Regions from separate parts of the Sphingomonas fucosidasi genome, predicted to be linked through region 4. Evidence: predicted binding sites of a transcription regulator. Region 4 holds the regulator's gene; each other region holds the start of a gene.

Region 1 (4,497 bases), on a different contig from region 4:
GCCGAACGCCACCGCGTCGACCGGCACCGGGCGCTCCGACATCGCCGAGATCAGCGCAGCCGCGACCGCCAGATCCGCCGCCGGATCCTGGACACGGTAGCCGCCGGCGATGTTGAGATAGACTTCGGCGTTGGAGAAACTCAGCCCGCACCGCGCCTCCAGCACGGCCAGGATCATCGCGAGACGCCCGGAGTCCCAGCCGACCACTGCGCGCCGTGGCGTCGCGCCGGACGCCAATCGCACCGTCAGCGCCTGGATTTCGACCAGCACCGGCCGCGTGCCCTCCAGCGCCGGGAACACCGTCGCACCGGTCATCGCATCGTCGCGGTGCGTCAGAAACAGCGATGACGGATTGCCGACCTCCGCCAGCCCCTCAGTCTGCATCGAGAACACGCCGATCTCGTCGGTCCCGCCGAAGCGGTTCTTGATCGCGCGGAGGATCCTATACTGGTGGCTGCGTTCGCCCTCGAACGACAACACCGTGTCGACCATGTGCTCCAGCACGCGCGGTCCGGCGATCGAGCCGTCCTTGGTGACATGCCCGACCAGCACCACCGCCGTCCCGCGCTCCTTGGCGAACCGGATCAGCTCCTGCGCCGAGGCACGAACCTGGCTGACCGTCCCCGGCGCACCCTCGATCAGGTCGGAGTGCATCGTCTGGATCGAATCGATGACCAGCATCGCCGGCGGCTTGGTCTGCAAGGTCGTCAGGATATCGCGCGTCGACGTTGCCGCCGCCAACTGCACCGGCGCGTTGCCCAAGCCCAGCCGTCGCGCGCGCAGGCGGACCTGGTCCGCCGCTTCCTCGCCCGAGACGTACGCGACCGACTGCCCCGCCAGCGCCATCTTCGCCGCTGCCTGCAACAGCAGCGTCGACTTGCCGATCCCCGGATCGCCGCCGATCAGCGTCGCCGAGCCCTCGACGAAGCCGCCGCCCAGCGCGCGGTCGAGTTCGGCAATGCCGGTCGCCATCCGGTCGGGCAGCTTGATCTCCGCATCAAGCCCGACCAGCTGGATCGCACGCCCCCCGGTCTGGAGATTATGCTTCGAATGGAACGGCGTAGCGGCGGTGTTCGCCTCCTCGACCAGCGTGTTCCACTCGTTGCAGTCGGCGCATTGCCCCGCCCAGCGGTGCGACACCGATCCGCAAGCCTGACACACATAACGCTTCTGGGGTTTCGCCATGCCCCGATGTACGAGAACGATACGGGAACATCAATGGCCGGCATACGACCTATGTTGCGGATTTAGTGGCGCTTGACGGCGCACGGCGTTATCCGCGCGATGATGCACGCCACCGACCTGCGCATCGCCCTGTTCAGCGGCAACTATAATTACGTCCGCGACGGCGCGAACCAGGCGTTGAATCTGCTCGTCGGTCATCTGTTGTCGAAGGGCGCGACGGTACGTGTCTATTCGCCGACCAACGCCAAGCCTGCCTTCCCGCCGACCGGCGATCTGGTCGCGGTGCCATCGCTGCCGTTGCCGGCGGGGCGCGGCGAATACAAGATGGCGCGCGGGTTGCCCGCCGCGATCCGTCGCGACCTCGATGCGTTTGCGCCGAACATCGTCCACGTGTCAGCGCCCGATTTCCTGGGGCATCGCGCGATCAGCTATGGGCGCCGCAACGGCATCGCCACGGTGGCGTCGCTGCACACGCGGTTCGAGACGTATTTCCGCTATTACCGGATGGCGTTCTTCGAGCCGATCATGGTGAAGATCCTGACGCGATTCTACAACCGCGTCGACGAAGTGCTGGTGCCGGGGCGCGGCATGGCCGAAATCGTCCGCAGCTGGGGCGTGACGACGCCGACCGCAATCTGGTCGCGCGGCGTGAACCACGACCGCTTCACGCCGACGCGCCGCGATCTCGACTGGCGGCGCGCGCGCGGGATTGCGGACGGCGAGGTCGCGGTCGGGTTTCTCGGGCGGCTAGTGAAGGAGAAGGGGCTCGACGTCTTCGCCGACGTGATCCGGACGCTGGAGCAGCGCGGCGTGCCGCACAAGGTGCTGGTGATCGGCGAGGGACCCGCGCGCGACTGGTTTGCCGCCCGCGTGCCGGGCGCGGTGTTCGCGGGGTTCCAGTCGGGCGACGATCTCGGCCGCGCGGTCGCGTCGATGGACGTGTTCTTCAACCCGAGCGTGACCGAGACGTTCGGCAACGTGACGCTGGAGGCGATGGCGGCGGGTGTGCCGGTGATCGCCGCACGCGCGTCGGGGGCGGTCGGGCTAGTCGACGACGGCGTGACCGGGTTCCTCGTGCTGCCGACCGACATCGGCGGGTACGCCGACGCGATCGGGCGGATCGTTTCCGAGCCGGGGCTGCGGGAGAGGATGGGCTGGGCCGGGCATGACAAGGCGGCCGGGTATCTGTGGGATACGATCAACCAGACGGTGCTCGATACGTATCTGGAAGTGATGGCGCGGCGGGGCGGCTAAGTTGTCTGCCACGTGTACCTTTCGAATTCACCTTCCCCCCGCTCCCCTCCCCGTCACCCCAGCGAAAGCTGGGGTATCCCTGTTGGCGGGCGCCGCGACCCGAATGGGGAAATCCCAGCTTTCGCTGGGATGACGTCGGGGGGGGGCGGGAGCGCGGGTTAGAAAAGAGGCCCTAAACAGTCACCCAATCAAACGTCAGCGGCGCCTCGCGGAACGCGAAGCGGTCGAGGTGGCTCGATACCACGCCGCGCATCCGGTCGACGTCCTCGCTCTCCGGCACGGACAGCGCGACGTCGAGCGTCTCGATGTCCGCGCGCATCTCCAGCACCGCGCCGTTCGGGAAGGCGATGCGGCCCTCTTTTTCCGAGAAGGTGACCTCCATCTTGTGGCTCCAATGCTTGGCCAGTTGCTGGAGATACTTGCTGGCCGAATGCGTCGGCACGCGTGCGACCGAGACGCTCACTTGAGGCGCTCGATCTTCTGCGCGGCCTCGTCGAGCAGCGCCGCAACGTCGTGCAGCGTGTCCTCGTTGACGTCGTCGCGCATCAGCCGGTGCTGGAGGACCTGCCGAAGATTGCCCATCGCCCGCCGGATCGGCGCGCCATCGATCCGCTCGGACTCTGCCCCGACCGCCGCGAGCCGGGCGAACAAGCCATCCACCACGGCCGCATTCTCGGCCAGATGCGCGCGCCCCTCGTCGCTCGCCGCAAAGCGCTTCTTCGCGCCCACCGACTGCTGCTCCTCGATCAGGCCCATTTCGTCGAGCATGCTGAGCGTCGGATAGACGACGCCCGGGCTCGGCGCATAGCCACCCCCGGTCAGCCCCTCGATCTCGCGGATCAGGTCGTAGCCGTGGCGTGGCGCGTCCGCGATCAGCTTCAGCATGACGAGCTTGAGTTCGCCACCGTCGAACAGCCGCCGCCGACCACCCGGGCCGCCGCGATGACCGTGGCGCCCGTGACCTTCGTGCCCAGGCCGACCACGGCCTTCACCGTCACCACGAGGGCTGCCAGTCCAAGCTCCATATCCCATACCAAAACGCATTTGAGTGTTCTCCGATATATCTTCATCAATGATCGACGATATATCGCAGACTGTTTCTGGTTCAAGATGCCCGTCAAAGATTCGTCACCCCGGACCAGTTCCGAGGTCCACCGTCCCGCAAACTCGCCATCGATGATCGTGCGGGAGATGGATGCCGGAACGAGCCCGGCATGACGGAGTGTGGGTGGCAACGGATGGGCAAACCCGGCCCCCGCCCCTATCTTCCGCGCATGGCTGATCTCTTCGCGGGCTTCGAACCCGCCGCTCCTACCGAAACGCATCCCGAAAACGCACCGCTCGCCGACCGCCTGCGTCCGCGTACGCTCAGCGAGGTGGTCGGGCAGGATCACATCACCGGCCCCGAAGGCGCGATCGGTAGGATGGTGTCGGCCGGACGGCTGTCATCGATCATCCTCTGGGGGCCCCCAGGCACCGGCAAGACCACCATCGCACGGTTGCTAGCCGACGCCGTCGACCTGCGGTTCGTCGCGATCTCGGCGGTGTTCTCCGGCGTCGCCGACCTCAAGAAATCCTTCGCCGAAGCACGCGAGCACGCCAAGATCGGCAAGCGCACCTTGTTGTTCGTGGACGAGATTCACCGCTTCAACCGCGCGCAACAGGACGGCTTCCTCCCCTATGTCGAGGACGGCACCGTCACGCTCGTCGGCGCGACCACCGAGAACCCCTCGTTCGAACTCAACGCCGCGCTGCTCAGCCGCGCGCAGGTGCTGATCCTAGAACGCCTCGGCCGCGGTGCTCTCGAACAGCTGCTCGACCGTGCCGAGACGGAGATGGAGCGCCCCCTCCCCCTCACTCCACCCGCCAAGGACGCGCTGATCGCCAGCGCCGATGGCGACGGCCGCTTCCTGCTCAACCAGGCGGAGACGCTGTTCTCGGTGAACCTGCCCGAGCCGCTCGATCCCTCAGGCCTGTCGAACTTCCTGCAACGCCGCGTCGCGGTGTACGACAAGGATCGCGAGGGGCATTACAACCTCATCTCCGCGCTCCACAAAT
Region 2 (4,497 bases), on a different contig from region 4:
AACCGCGCGGCCTCGCTCACCCACCGCCTGCTCGCCTTCTCGCGCCGCCAGCCGCTCGATCCGCGTCCGGTGAAGGCCAACCCGCTGGTCGCGTCGCTGGAGGATCTGCTCCGCCGCACGATCGGCGAACGGATAGAGTTCGAGATGGTGCTTGGTGCCGGCCTGTGGACGACGCTGTGCGATCCCAACCAGCTCGAAAACTCGTTGCTCAATCTCGTCATCAACGCGCGCGACGCGATGCCGCATGGTGGCAAGCTGACGATCGAGACGTGCAACGCGCATCTCGACGATCACTTCGCCACCAGCCAGCGCGACGTGCGCCCCGGCCATTATGTCTGCATCTGCGTGTCCGACACCGGCACCGGCATGTCCGCCGACACCATATCGAAGGCGTTCGAACCGTTCTTCACTACCAAGCCGATCGGCCAGGGCACCGGGCTCGGCCTGTCGATGATCTACGGTTTCGCGCGCCAGTCGGAGGGCTATGCGAAGATCTACAGCGAAGTCGGCCAGGGCACGACGGTCAAGCTGTACCTCCCCCGCCATTACGGTGAAGCGGAGCAGGACGAGCCGCTTCCCGGCCTGACACAGGACCACGTTACCGACGCGGGCGAGATCGTGCTGGTCGTGGAGGACGATGCCGTCGTCCGGTCGCTGATCGTCGAGGTGCTGGGCGAACTCGGCTATCAGGCGGTCGAGGCGCATGACGGCCCGACCGGCCTCGAACGGTTGCGGACGATGGAGCGGATCGACCTGCTCGTCACCGATATCGGCCTGCCGGGGTTGAACGGCCGCCAGGTCGCCGACGCCGGCCGCGCGATGCGTCCCGGACTCCGCGTGCTGTTCATGACCGGCTACGCGGAAAACGCGGCGCTCGCAGCGGGCTTCCTGGAGCCGGGCATGTCGATGGTCACCAAGCCTTTCGCGATGGAGGCCCTCGCGACTCAGATCCGGACGATCATCGAGGGATAGGGGTAGGAAGCCGCCCTCTCCCTCCGTCACCCCCGGCGAAGCCGTGGCTGAGTGAAACGCCACCCAAACTTCGACCCTCCCCCGCCAGGGGGAGGTGGCGCCTTTAGGCGACGGAGGGGGAGGACACGGAACGAAGGTGGCGCTTACCTCCCCCTCCGTCTGGCGAGTGCCAGCCACCTCCCCCTGGCGGGGGAGGATCGTTAGGGACTTACCCCATATCAAGCGCCCCGCCCTCGCTCACAACGGAAGCAACATTTGCCACTTCGACCACCGAAATAATTTTTCGTTCCCGCCTCGTTCCCTTGCACATCGCGAACCCCGCAGAAGTCCACGCGTCGCGAATCCCCGCTCGCCCAGCCCCGCGACGAACGCGACGAACCGAGCCCCCGACCACCCCCGCACCCCCTTGCGTCTCTTCGCGCTTTGGCACAATCTCTTGGGGTTGCGTTCAGGGGCGGACCCAATCGCTGGTAGAACAACCCTCGCATAGCCATATGCGATATGACCGTAAGCGCGCCTTCCACCGCCGCGATGGTCACTTTTTGTTCTCCCGTTTGAGCCCGTCCGATGGTAGCATGGCGACAGGCGACCGATTCGAACGAATACAGAACACTAGGAGCGGTTTCGATGGATTTCAGAGACAGCAGCCGGGATAGCGACATGACCACAGATACGATCGAACAGACCACTGCCACCATCGAAGCCGAGGCTCCGAAGGCGCCGCGCCAGGCGCAGGACAGCCATTCCGTGCGCGCGCAGATCTACCCGGTCGAGGTCGATCACAGCCGCGACGCGCTCCTCACCGAATTCGGCAAGGACACGCTCAAGGATCGCTATCTGCTCCCGGGCGAGAGCTACCAGGACCTGTTCGTCCGCGTCGCGTCGGCCTACGCCGACGACGCCGGCCACGCGCAGCGGCTGTACGACGCGATCTCGAAGCTCTGGTTCATGCCCGCCACCCCCGTTCTCTCGAACGGCGGCACCGGGCGCGGCCTGCCGATCTCGTGCTACCTCAACTCGGTCCCCGACAGCCTCGGCGGCATCGTCGACACCTGGAACGAGAATGTCTGGCTCGCCTCGCGCGGCGGCGGCATCGGCACCTATTGGGGCAACGTCCGCGGCATCGGCGAGCCGGTCGGCCTCAACGGCAAGACCAGCGGCATCATCCCGTTCGTCCGCGTCATGGATTCGCTGACGCTTGCGATCAGCCAGGGCTCGCTGCGCCGTGGCTCGGCGGCCGTGTATCTCGACGTCTCGCACCCCGAGATCGAGGAATTCCTCGAAATCCGCAAACCCTCGGGCGATTTCAACCGCAAGGCGCTGAACCTCCACCACGGCGTGCTGATCACCGACGACTTCATGGAAGCCGTCCGCAACGGTGACGAATGGCATCTCCGCTCGCCGAAGGACCAGGCGATCCGCGCCACCGTCGACGCGCGCTCGCTGTTCCAGAAGCTCGTCGAGACCCGCCTCCAGACCGGCGAGCCGTACATCGTCTTCGCCGATCACGTGAACAAGGCGATGCCCAAGCATCACCGCGAGCTCGGCCTCAAGGTCTCGACCTCGAACCTGTGCTCGGAGATCACGCTGCCGACCGGCAAGGATCACCTCGGCAACGAGCGGACCGCGGTCTGCTGCCTGTCGTCGCTGAACCTCGAGACGTGGGATCAGTGGAAGGACGAGAAGGGCCTGATCGAGGACGTCATGCGCTTCCTCGACAACGTACTGCAGGACTACATCGACCGCCACGAACCCGGCATGGAACGCGCCGCCTATTCGGCAGGCCGCGAGCGCTCGGTCGGACTCGGTGTGATGGGCTTCCACAGCTTCCTCCAGGCGCGCGGCATCCCGTTCGAGGGCGCGATGGCGAAGTCGTGGAACCTGCGCATGTTCAAGCACATCAGCAGCCAGGCCAACGAAGCCTCGATGCAGCTCGCGATCGAGCGTGGCCCCTGCCCCGACGCGGCTGATGTCGGCGCGATGGAGCGGTTCAGCTGCAAGATGGCGATCGCCCCGACCGCGTCGATCTCGATCATCTGCGGCGGCACCAGCGCGTGCATCGAGCCGATCCCGGCGAACATCTACACGCACAAGACGCTGTCGGGCAGCTTCTCGATCAAGAACCCGTATCTTGAAAAGATGCTGAGCGAGAAGTCGAAGAACTCGGACGCGGTCTGGAACTCGATCCTCGAACAGGGCGGCTCGGTCCAGCATCTCGACTTCCTCTCGACCGAGGAAAAGGACTGCTACAAGACGTCGTTCGAGATCGACCAGCGCTGGCTGCTCGAGCTAGCGGCGGATCGCACGCCGTACATCGACCAGGCGCAGTCGCTGAACCTGTTCATCCCGGCGGACGTCGAGAAGTGGGACCTGCTGATGCTCCACTTCCGCGCGTGGGAGCTCGGCATCAAGTCGCTCTATTACCTCCGCTCGAAATCGGTCCAGCGCGCGGGCTTTGCCGGCGGGGTCGAGGCCGACAACACCATCGACCTGCGCCAGATCGACGTCGAGTCGAAGGATTACGATGAGTGCCTTGCCTGCCAGTAAGGCGCCCCGGCGCTCAAGCGTGACCCTGGCCCGTGAAACACGGACCGGGGGGCGCCTGACGCAAAAAACCCCGGCCCGCGCGAAGCGGACCGGGGTTCGGGCAGTCTCGACGGCGCGTACGACACGCGCCGCTAAGAGTTCAGGCCTCTTCTTCGAACGTCACCGCCACGTCGGCGTTGGCGGAAAGCCGGACCTTGCCGTCCTCGATATCCGCAACCAGCCCGAGCGAGATGAAGTGATGATGCCCTTCATGGCGACCCTTGCCCTCGACGACTTGCGCGCCGGAATCCTTCTTGGTCAGCTTGATGCGGTTGCCTTCGACCTTGTCGACGGTGCCGACATGGACGCCGTCCGCGCCGATGACTTCGGCATGTTCCTGGATCTGGGTTGCATCGACCATGGTCGTTCTCCTGTTGTGGGTTCCCCGATACGGGGCTCGGCATCTCAACGCACGTCATGCGAGTTCGCCGCATGACATATGGTTCAGCTATCATGTTCGTGGTCGCGGGCGTGCTCGGAATCGTCGGCACCGCGATGCTGCTCCGTCTGCGCAGCCCCAGCGTCACCGAGCAACAGACCTACGCGTTCCGCATGATCGGCATCATGCTCACCTCGGGCGCGATCGTCCTCGCCATGTCCGCCGCCGCGATGTGGCAATGGAGCACCGAGACATGAAACGCGCGACCTGATCCAACCAGTTTCCAGATTTAAAACCAATTCCCCGAAAGGCTTACCCCATGTCCCTCCTTCACGCCTCCAAGCAGTACAAGCCGTTCGAATACCCCTGGGCGTTCGAGTTCTGGAAGCGCCAGCAGCAGCTCCACTGGCTCCCCGAGGAAGTGCCCCTGGGCGAGGATTGCCGCGACTGGGCGCAGAAGCTCAGCGATCACGAGCGCAACCTGCTCACGCAGATCTTCCGCTTCTTCACGCAGGCCGACGTCGAGGTGCAGGATTGCTACCACGAGAAGTATGGCCGCG
Region 3 (4,497 bases), on a different contig from region 4:
ACGACGACGGCCTGCGCGGAAACGCCGTAGCGTTGCGCGATCGCCACGATTGCCGGCACCGTAGCGACTGCGGCCTGCCGGCCCGCGCCGCCGACCACGCTGTGCGGAATATAGCTGACCCCCTGCGCCACGCATGCGTCCAGCGTGCCGTTGGTGTAATCCTCGGCCTGCCATGGATTGCATGCGTTCTGCAGAGTCTCGATCCTGGCCGTCCGCTGCGCGCGCGCAAGCTCGTCCGCGGTCGCGTTGCAGATCCCGAGATGGACGATCCTGCCTTCTGCCTGCAACCGCGCAAGCTCGCCGATCGAGTCCTCCAGCGGGACGTCATCGTCGACCGCATGTAGCTGGTACAGCGTGATCGCACGGCATCCCAGGGCAACCAGGCTGGCGATGCAGGAGGCGCGCAGGAATGCCGGGCTGGCATCGACCTTGCGCCGGACCCGGTCGACGCCGCCCTTTGTGGCGATCACGACGTCGCGGATACCCAGCGCCCGCAGCGTGTCGCGTAGCAGTCGCTCGTTCGCGCCGATCGCGTCGATGGGACAATAGACATTGGCGGTGTCGATGAAATTCACCCCGGCATCCAGCGCCGCGCGGACCACCGCCGCCGGCGCATCGTCCGCCTCGACCGCGCCCGGCATGGAAAGCGCCATCGCCCCCAGACCGACCGGAAACACATTTAGACCCGTACGGCCCAGCGGTCGCGGGATGGCCGTGGCGACGGCGGCGACGGCGGCGACGGGCTCAGTGAGCGGCATGGGCCAAGTCCTCGCCGAGATCCACGAGGTGCCCGCCGGGGTTGGAGCGCAAGCTGACCTGGATTGCGCCAAACACGAGGGGCAGCGGCGCCCCCGTCCGCAAGGTCGTCAGATCCTGCTCGCGCAGCGCGATCGTGATAGTCGTGGCATCGGCCGATCCCACCGGCCCCTCCAGCGTGACCGACAGGCCCAGCGTTTCCTGGCACCGATTGGCAGGCGCATTGGGATTGACGACGGTCAGCATATACTCCGGCCCGTCCGGCATCCGCAGCGTCATCGTACCCGGCAACCCGCGCAGTACGCGGTACATCTGGTCGAGCGCGAGCGTCCTAGCTGCCATAATCCACCCCCGCCGGCATCACCGCGACATACGCGCCGTGGGTCGTCCAGCCCGCAGCGGGGCTGATGGCGGCGCCGTCGTCGGCGACGGCGCCGGGGTCGGCGATGGTCTGGCTGGTCGCTGGATCGTTCGCGGTATCGTCGACGAGTACGCGCGTCTGCAACCGGACCGCCACGGTTTCGCCGGTCAGTGTCTCGCACGACACGATTACCGGCGCGCCGATATCGAGCATCCGCAATTGCGTATCGGTCAACGTCACGGCCTTGATCGCTCGGGTCATCACCGCCTCCGATGCATTTTAAGAGGGTCGCGTCGCCCGCGCCTCCCGGGACCTATCAAGGGCAAGGCGGGGTGAGCGACGCGAAGTCATCGGTCGGTGGTCAGCGGGTGGCCTTGGCATGCAGCGCGGCGAGGCCCTCGACCGCCGACTTGATCTCGGCCGATAGGCTTTCGACGCCGCATACCGCCTTGCGGTTGAGCTGCGTGTGCAACGCGCCCGCGCTATCGGCGAGTGTCTTGATTTCGGCGGACAGGCTTTCGACGCCGCAGACCTTTTTCTCGGTAGACATGGCAGATACTCCGTTCGCTTGGAGGAGCCGCATGAAGTCTGTCCATGTGTGTCCCCGAGCAAACGCTAGGCCCGCCCAAGTCGCGGTGTCCAACTCACCCAAGTCCGAATCGGATGATGCACCTGCGAATGATGCGGGCCTGATGATGCCGGCCGTTGAGGCGCGTCAGTCTCGGCGTGGGATAACGAGGCTGCACGGACCCGCGGCGATTGCCACCAGCATGGATGCAACACCGTTTCCCATGCGCCGAATGCGCGCGCCCAGGCCTGTCAGTTTTTGGGCGGGCCGTTTCGTGGCTTGCCGAATCCGGCGAACAGCGTTTCCAGGCCTGCCGTGACCGCGCCCATCACCTTGGCCATCTCGGGGGGCAATTCGCCCCGCGGTGGTTCCGGCGTGTCGCCCGCATAGGGACTGGGGGTGGGCTGGTCCGTCGAAGGCTTTGCGCCAGCTTCCGGCGATACAGTCTCCGGAGCTACGGCCTTCGGGGATGCCGGCGTTTCCGGTGACACATGCGGCTCCGGCGCAGTAGGGCGCGCCGCGCGGTCGGCACTCTTCATATCCTGTCGGGAGATGGCGGCGGCAGCCATCGTCAGTCCGGCCGCGACCACCTGACGCCCCGCTGGCGTCGCCAATTGACGGGCGACCGCCGCCGCAATTCCGGCAAAGGGCGTCGGCGCGTCATGCGTGTGCCCGGCATTCTTCTTTCCGCTGTCTTTACGAGCGTCATGCGCGTTGTCGCCGGCACATCCGTGCGCGCTCACCGGCCGCTGTTCGGCCTCGCGCTCGCGCCGTTTCCGCTCGTCCTTCTTCTTGCCCATGTCACGTTCCAACGCTGTATTGTCTATCCAATACACCATGTAAGTATCGTCGAGCCGCGCCACAATGGCCCCTTTCGGTCGGGACCCGCGTTACCCATCTCTGCACTCGACCGAAGCGCGCCTCGACAGGCTTGCCGCACCCGAACAAATATGGAACACTTCGCCCCATGCTGACCAAGATTTCCGTACGCGGCGCGCGTGAACACAACCTCAAGGACGTCGACATCGACATCCCCCGCGACACGCTGACGGTGATCACCGGGCTCTCTGGGTCAGGCAAGTCCTCACTCGCGTTCGACACGATCTATGCCGAGGGCCAGCGCCGCTACGTCGAATCGCTCAGCGCCTATGCCCGCCAGTTCCTCGAGCTGATGCAGAAGCCCGACGTCGACCACATCGAGGGCCTCTCGCCCGCGATCTCGATCGAGCAGAAGACCACGAGCCGCAACCCGCGCTCGACCGTCGCCACCGTCACCGAGATCTACGACTACATGCGCCTGCTCTGGGCGCGCGTCGGCATCCCGTATTCCCCCGCCACCGGCGAGCCCATCGCGGCGCAGACCGTCAGCCAGATGGTCGACCGCGTCATGGCGCTCCCCGAGGGCACGCGCCTGTACCTGCTCGCCCCGGTCGTCCGCGGGCGGAAAGGCGAGTACCGCAAGGAACTCGCCGAGTGGCAGAAGGCCGGCTTCGCGCGTGTCCGCATCGACGGGGAGATTTACGACATCGACGAAGCCCCGGTGCTCGACAAGAAGTACAAGCACGACATCGAAGTCGTCGTCGACCGCCTCGTCGTGGGCGGCGAAATCGCCACGCGTCTCGCCGAGAGCTTCGAAACCGCACTGAAACTCGCCGACGGCCTAGCCTATGTCGACCCCGCCGACCCGGTCGAACCGCACACGCCAAAGTCCGAGATCCTCGGCAACAACGCCCCAGACGGCCGCATCGTGTTCAGCGAGAAGTTCGCCTGCCCGGTCAGCGGCTTCACCATTTCCGAGATCGAGCCCCGCCTGTTCTCGTTCAACGCCCCCCAGGGCGCATGCCCGGCCTGCGACGGCCTCGGCGAAAAGCTGCTGTTCGACGAAGACCTCGTCGTCCCCAACCACATGCTCAGCATCAAGAAGGGCGCGGTCGTGCCCTGGGCGAAATCAAACCCGCCGTCGCCTTATTACATGCAGGTCCTCGGCAGTCTCGCGCGCGAGTTCAAGTTCGACATCGAGACGCCCTGGTCCGACCTCCCGCCGGAGGTCCAGAGCACCATCCTGCACGGCTCGAAGGGCAAGCCCGTCACGCTCACCTTCATCGACGGCAAGAAGAAATACGACGTCAGCAAGCCGTTCGAAGGCGTCATCGGCAACCTCAACCGCCGCATGCTCCAGACCGACTCCGCATGGATGCGCGAGGAACTGAGCAAGTACCAGTCCGCCGCCCCCTGCGAAGTCTGCGGCGGCGCGCGCCTGAAACCGGAAGCGCTCGCGGTCAAGATCGCGATGAAGGACATCTCCTACGCCACGCATCTCTCGGTGGTCGACGCGCTCCAGTTCTTCACCGACATGCCGCAGCACCTCGGCGACCAGCAGAACGCGATCGCCGAACGCATCCTCAAGGAAATCGTCGAGCGCCTCGGCTTCCTCAACAATGTCGGCCTGGACTACCTCAACCTCGACCGCACCAGCGGCACGCTGAGCGGCGGCGAAAGCCAGCGCATCCGCCTCGCAAGCCAGATCGGCAGCGGCCTGTCCGGCGTGCTCTACGTCCTCGACGAGCCCTCGATCGGCCTGCACCAGCGCGACAACGACATGCTGCTCAAGACGCTCCGCCGTCTCCGCGATCTCGGCAACACCGTGCTCGTCGTCGAGCATGACGAGGACGCGATCCGCACCGCCGACTACATCATCGACATGGGCCCCGGCGCCGGCGTCCGCGGCGGCCAGGTCGTAGCCCAAGGCACGCTGAAGCAGATCCTCAAGTCGAAGGGCAGCATCACCGCCGACTATCTCAACGGCACGCGC
Region 4 (4,497 bases):
ACGATGCTGATCGTGTTGCGTCTGCTGGCGCTCAGTCCGTGGCTGGCTTTGCACGCCCGCCTGCCGTTGATTGCCGCGCTGGCCGGGGCGGCGGCGGCGATTGGTTACACGTTGCTGACCGGGAGCCAGGTGCCGACGATCCGGTCGTGCGTCGCGGCGTTGCTGGTGCTGGCGGCGCTGGCGATGGGACGCGAGGCGATGACTTTGCGGCTCGTCGCAGCCGGCGCCGCGTGCGTGATGCTGGTCCTGCCCGAATCGGCGGCCGGGCCGAGCTTTCAGCTCTCGTTTGCGGCGATCACCGCGATCATGGCGTTGCACGAACATCCGGTGATCCGCGCGTTCTTCGGCCCGCATGACGAGGGGCGCGGGCGTAGACTCGCGCGCGGCGTCGCGTCGCTGCTGCTGACGGGGCTGCTGGTCGAATTCGCGCTGATGCCGATCGCGGTCTATCATTTCCACAAGGCGGGCCTGTACGGCGCGTTCGCCAACATCGTCGCGATCCCGCTGACGACGTTCGTAGTGATGCCGCTGGAGGCGTTGGCGTTGCTACTCGACGCTGGCGGCCTGGGCGCACCGGTCTGGTGGCTGGTGCAGCGGTCGCTCGATGCGCTGCTATGGTTGGCCCATATCGTCGCCGACGCGCCGGGTTCGGTACGATCCTTGCCCGCAATGCCGACGCCAGCATTCGCGCTGATGGTGATCGGCGGTATCTGGATTGCGTTGTGGCGGACGCGGTTGCGCCGACTGGGACTGCTGCCGCTCGCCGCCGGTGCGATCTGGGCGTTGACGACACCTGCACCCGATGTTCTCGTTACCGGTGACGGCCGCCACGTGGCGGTGCGGACGGCGGCGGGACTGGCTATGCTGCGCGACCGGGCCGGCGATTATACGCGCGACATGCTCGCCGAGAATGGCGGGGTGGATGGTGAGCCACTCCTGCTTGCGGACCAGCCCGATGCACGATGCAGCCGCGATCTGTGCGTCACCGATATCGCCGCGCGAGGACGGATGTGGCGGATCCTTGCGACGCGCAGCGCTTATATGGTGCCGATCGGCGAACTTATTTCCGCGTGTCGTAGCGCCGACGTCGTGGTCAGCGAACGCGGTCTGCCTAAACGTTGCGTGCCGCGGTGGCTGAAGCTGGATCGCCGTGTTCTGCGTCGGACAGGCGGGGTCGCGCTGACCTTGGGGACCGGGACGGTCGTCACGATACTGACTGCAGGCGATCGCCATCCCTGGCGCGATCCGCCCGTCCTCAAACGTCCTGCGCATATTTTGAGATCGCGGCACGCTCGGTTTCAAGATGAGACGTCTGGATTTCGGGCCGTCCAAGGCCGCAGGAAGTACGATGTTCACGCAACGGCGCAAAGGCGCGCCGGTGATGGCGATCGGGAGACCATCCCGAACTCCATGAAGGATTGAGCAGCCTCGTCGCCTTGACCGCTTCGAGGTGGAAGTAGGCGTCCCCCAAAACGCAACATCTCCGCGCCCTTGCGCCTTCGCGTGATCCAAATCACCAGCGGACGCGCGCGCTGGCCGGCCGATAAATTTTCACGCGGAGACGCGGAGACGCGGAGGCGCGGAGCAGTGTCTTAGACGACGAACCGGACCAGGTTAGAGACTATCCGGCCGTCCCTCCCGCGGTCATTTTAAAGCGCAAGGTTCTACCCAACCGAAAAACCTCCGCGGCTCCGCGTCTCCGCGCGAACATATTCTTTATGCTGCGCAGAGTAGGCGCTGGCAGCTCAATCGTAGCGGCGGAGGATGCCGGAGAGTTTGCCTTGCACGCGGACTTGCGCGGGGGCGTAGCGTTGGGGGTCGTAGGCGCGGTTGGCTGGGTCGAGGCGGACCATGGCGCCTTCGCGGCGGAAGTATTTGAGCGTGGCTTCGCTGTCTTCGATCAGGGCGACGACGATCTCGCCGTCGCGAGCGGTCTCGGTGCGGCGGATCAAGGCGTAGTCGCCGTCGAGGATGCCGGCTTCGACCATCGAGTCGCCGGAGACTTCCAGCGCGTAATGTTCGCCGGTGCCGAGCAACGCGGCGGGGACGGCTAACATCGTGCTGCCCTCGAACGCCTCGATCGGGACGCCAGCGGCGATGCGGCCGTGGAGGGGGATCTCGATGACGTCGTTGGCCGGTTGCGGCGTGGCGGCGGTGGGGGCCGCCTTGACGTTCGAGGTCTTCGATGGCGCCTTTTTCTCCGCACGCTCCGGCATGCGCAGCACTTCGAGTGCGCGCGCGCGGTTGGGCAGGCGGCGGATGAAGTTGCGCTCCTCGAGCGCGCTGATCAGACGGTGGACGCCCGACTTCGACTTGAGGTCGAGCGCGTCCTTCATCTCCTCGAACGACGGCGAGACGCCGGTTTCGTTGAGGCGATCGTTGATGAAGCAGACGAGTTCGTGCTGCTTGCGCGTGAGCATAGCGGTTCTCCGTCCGGAACAGACTGGGAACTTCTATGGAACATAATTAACGCCGTCAAGCGTCCGTATCACGCGATAACGAGGATTTCCGCCGATTCGCCTTCGTATGCCACCGGCGCGTTGCCGGGGCGGACGATGAGGCACGTCGAGCGGGCCAGCGTCAGCAGCATCGAGCTGTCCTGGATCGTCGAGGCATAGGCTTTGCCGTCGCGGAGTTCGGCACGGAGATAGTCGGTGCGGGCGTTATTGGCGGGGAGGTCTTCGCCGAGCAGTGCGTGCGTCGACTGAGGGAGCGGGTCGCGCGCGCCGGCCATGTGCGCGACGACCGGCTTCACGAACAGCGTGGCGGTGACGAACGCGGAGACCGGGTTGCCGGGGAGGCCGAGCACCATCATCTCGCCGATCCGGCCGGCCATCATCGGCTTGCCGGGGCGCAGCGCGATCCGCCAGAAATCTATCGTGCCGCCGGCCGCCTCGATTGCGGGGCGGACCAGGTCGTGATCGCCCACCGACGCGCCGCCTGTAGTGACAAGGAGGTCGGCTTGGACGCTGGCGAACGCGTCGCGGAGGATTTCGAGATTGTCGGGGAGAATTCCGAGGTCGATGATGTCGACGGGCATGTCGGCGAGCATTGCCGCCAGCATGATGCCGTTCGATTCGGGCAGTGCGACGCCGTCGGTCGTGGAGCCGGGGGGGACGAGTTCGTCGCCGGTGGCGGCGACGGCGACGCGGACGCGGCGGTTGACGGTCAGGCGGCCGTGGCCGCCGGTCGCGGCGACGGCGATGCGCGCCGGGCTGAGGCGGTCGCCGGCGGCGATCAGGCGGGTGCCGGTTGAGAAGTCGAGGCCTTTGCGGCGGGTGTTGCGGCCGAATGTCGGCGGACCTTCGCCGGCTAGGGTCAGGGTGGCGCCGTCGCGCTCGGCCTCTTCCTGGACCATGACGGTGTCGGCGCCTTCGGGTATCGCGGCGCCGGTGAAGATGCGTGTGGCTTGGCCGGGGGCGACTTTGCCGGGGAAGGGGCGGCCGGCGGCGCTTTCGCCGATGACTTTCCAGGGGCCGGGGAGGTCTTCGAAGCGGATCGCGTAGCCGTCCATTGCCGAGAGGTCGGCGGCCGGCTGCGTGCGGCGGGCGAGGATGTCCTCCGCGGCCCAGCGGCCGGCTGCTTCGCGTAAGGGGACGGTCTCGTGGCCGACGCGAGGGGCCATGGTGAAGAGGCGGGTCTGGGCTTCGGCGACGGGGACTAGGGTCATGAAGGCTCTGTTTCCGGGCAGTTCTGAAGGGTGAAGTGTAGGAAGTATAGCCGCTAGGAGCGGTTTGGCGGTTTGTGCTTTGGGGCGCGAATAAGGGGGAAGCGCGGGGTGCGGGGGTATGTTCCATGCTCTGTCACGGGTTCCGGGTGTAGGACAGGTGTTGTTGGCTGAGCGAGGGGGGCGGCGGGCCGTTGAGGGCGCTTTGGGCTGATCGATTTCGAACGGTTGCTACCGCCTCCTTGTTCTCCCGCGAAGGCGAGAGTCCAGTGTGGGTCCCCGCCTTCGCGGGGAAGCAAAGGGTTGGGCGGATGGCGGTTGCTATAATGTTGGCGTTCCCAATTGGGCCTCGGCCTTCGCCGGGGTGGATTTGGGGGACTGTTTTCTTCCGGGCGGGCTAGGCTGCGGGTGATCGTCTAACGCGTCCCTCGAACCTCCAGCCAGCGAGGGTTCATCCTTTACGGGGCTTTGTTTGGGGGGAAAGAGACACCAGATCAGTATGATGACACGCAATCAGCCGCGGGCGATAGACAGGATCGGGGCGGCGACGGGCGCGGTCCTGGTGTCGGGGTTGCTGGGCTATGCGCTGATCTATGGGTTGGTGGTGCCGCTGCCGGCGGCCGTCACGGACGCGTTGAAGGTGTTCAGCGTGGCGCCGCCTCCGCCGCCGCCGCCCGAGGAGAAGGTCAGGCCTCGGCCTTCGCCTAGTCGCAAGCCCGAGGGGGCCGCGTCGCCGCCGAACCTGAAGTCGAAGGCTACCGAGGTCGTGGCGCCGCCGCCGATCGTGCCGACTGTGGTGCCGCCGCCGGTCGTCGTGGCGGAGAAGGCTG

What was found. The regulator LexA, encoded in region 4, represses DNA repair genes until DNA is damaged. The targets are predictions, from matches to a motif close to GTTCCNCNCTTGTTCT.
Region 1: radA (DNA repair protein RadA) is a predicted target of LexA. The motif match lies at 1,199-1,214, and genes of this name have one in related genera.
Region 2: U1737_RS15410 (ribonucleoside-diphosphate reductase subunit alpha) is a predicted target of LexA. The motif match lies at 1,506-1,521, and genes of this name have one in related genera.
Region 3: uvrA (excinuclease ABC subunit UvrA) is a predicted target of LexA. The motif match lies at 2,627-2,642, and genes of this name have one in related genera.

The regions. Positions count from the first base shown of each region.
Region 1 covers NZ_JAXOJR010000007.1:76,605-81,101, reverse strand. Annotated here, with positions in the region: gene radA (DNA repair protein RadA) at 1-1,185, opposite strand, end outside; gene U1737_RS13755 (glycosyltransferase family 4 protein) at 1,288-2,439, shown strand; gene U1737_RS13750 (DUF2218 domain-containing protein) at 2,612-2,902, opposite strand; gene U1737_RS13745 (PadR family transcriptional regulator) at 2,899-3,483, opposite strand; gene U1737_RS13740 (replication-associated recombination protein A) at 3,714-4,497, shown strand, end outside.
Region 2 covers NZ_JAXOJR010000008.1:115,667-120,163, reverse strand. Annotated here, with positions in the region: gene U1737_RS15415 (hybrid sensor histidine kinase/response regulator) at 1-972, shown strand, start outside; gene U1737_RS15410 (ribonucleoside-diphosphate reductase subunit alpha) at 1,633-3,519, shown strand; gene U1737_RS15405 (DUF2171 domain-containing protein) at 3,659-3,919, opposite strand; gene U1737_RS15400 (hypothetical protein) at 3,991-4,194, shown strand; gene U1737_RS15395 (ribonucleotide-diphosphate reductase subunit beta) at 4,257-4,497, shown strand, end outside.
Region 3 covers NZ_JAXOJR010000005.1:39,261-43,757, reverse strand. Annotated here, with positions in the region: gene U1737_RS10205 (aldo/keto reductase) at 1-758, opposite strand, end outside; gene U1737_RS10200 (hypothetical protein) at 745-1,098, opposite strand; gene U1737_RS10195 (hypothetical protein) at 1,088-1,378, opposite strand; gene U1737_RS10190 (hypothetical protein) at 1,479-1,667, opposite strand; gene U1737_RS10185 (hypothetical protein) at 1,937-2,548, opposite strand; gene uvrA (excinuclease ABC subunit UvrA) at 2,653-4,497, shown strand, end outside.
Region 4 covers NZ_JAXOJR010000001.1:284,176-288,672, forward strand. Annotated here, with positions in the region: gene U1737_RS01395 (ComEC/Rec2 family competence protein) at 1-1,422, shown strand, start outside; gene lexA (transcriptional repressor LexA) at 1,746-2,420, opposite strand; gene U1737_RS01405 (molybdopterin molybdotransferase MoeA) at 2,489-3,670, opposite strand; gene U1737_RS01410 (energy transducer TonB) at 4,170-4,497, shown strand, end outside.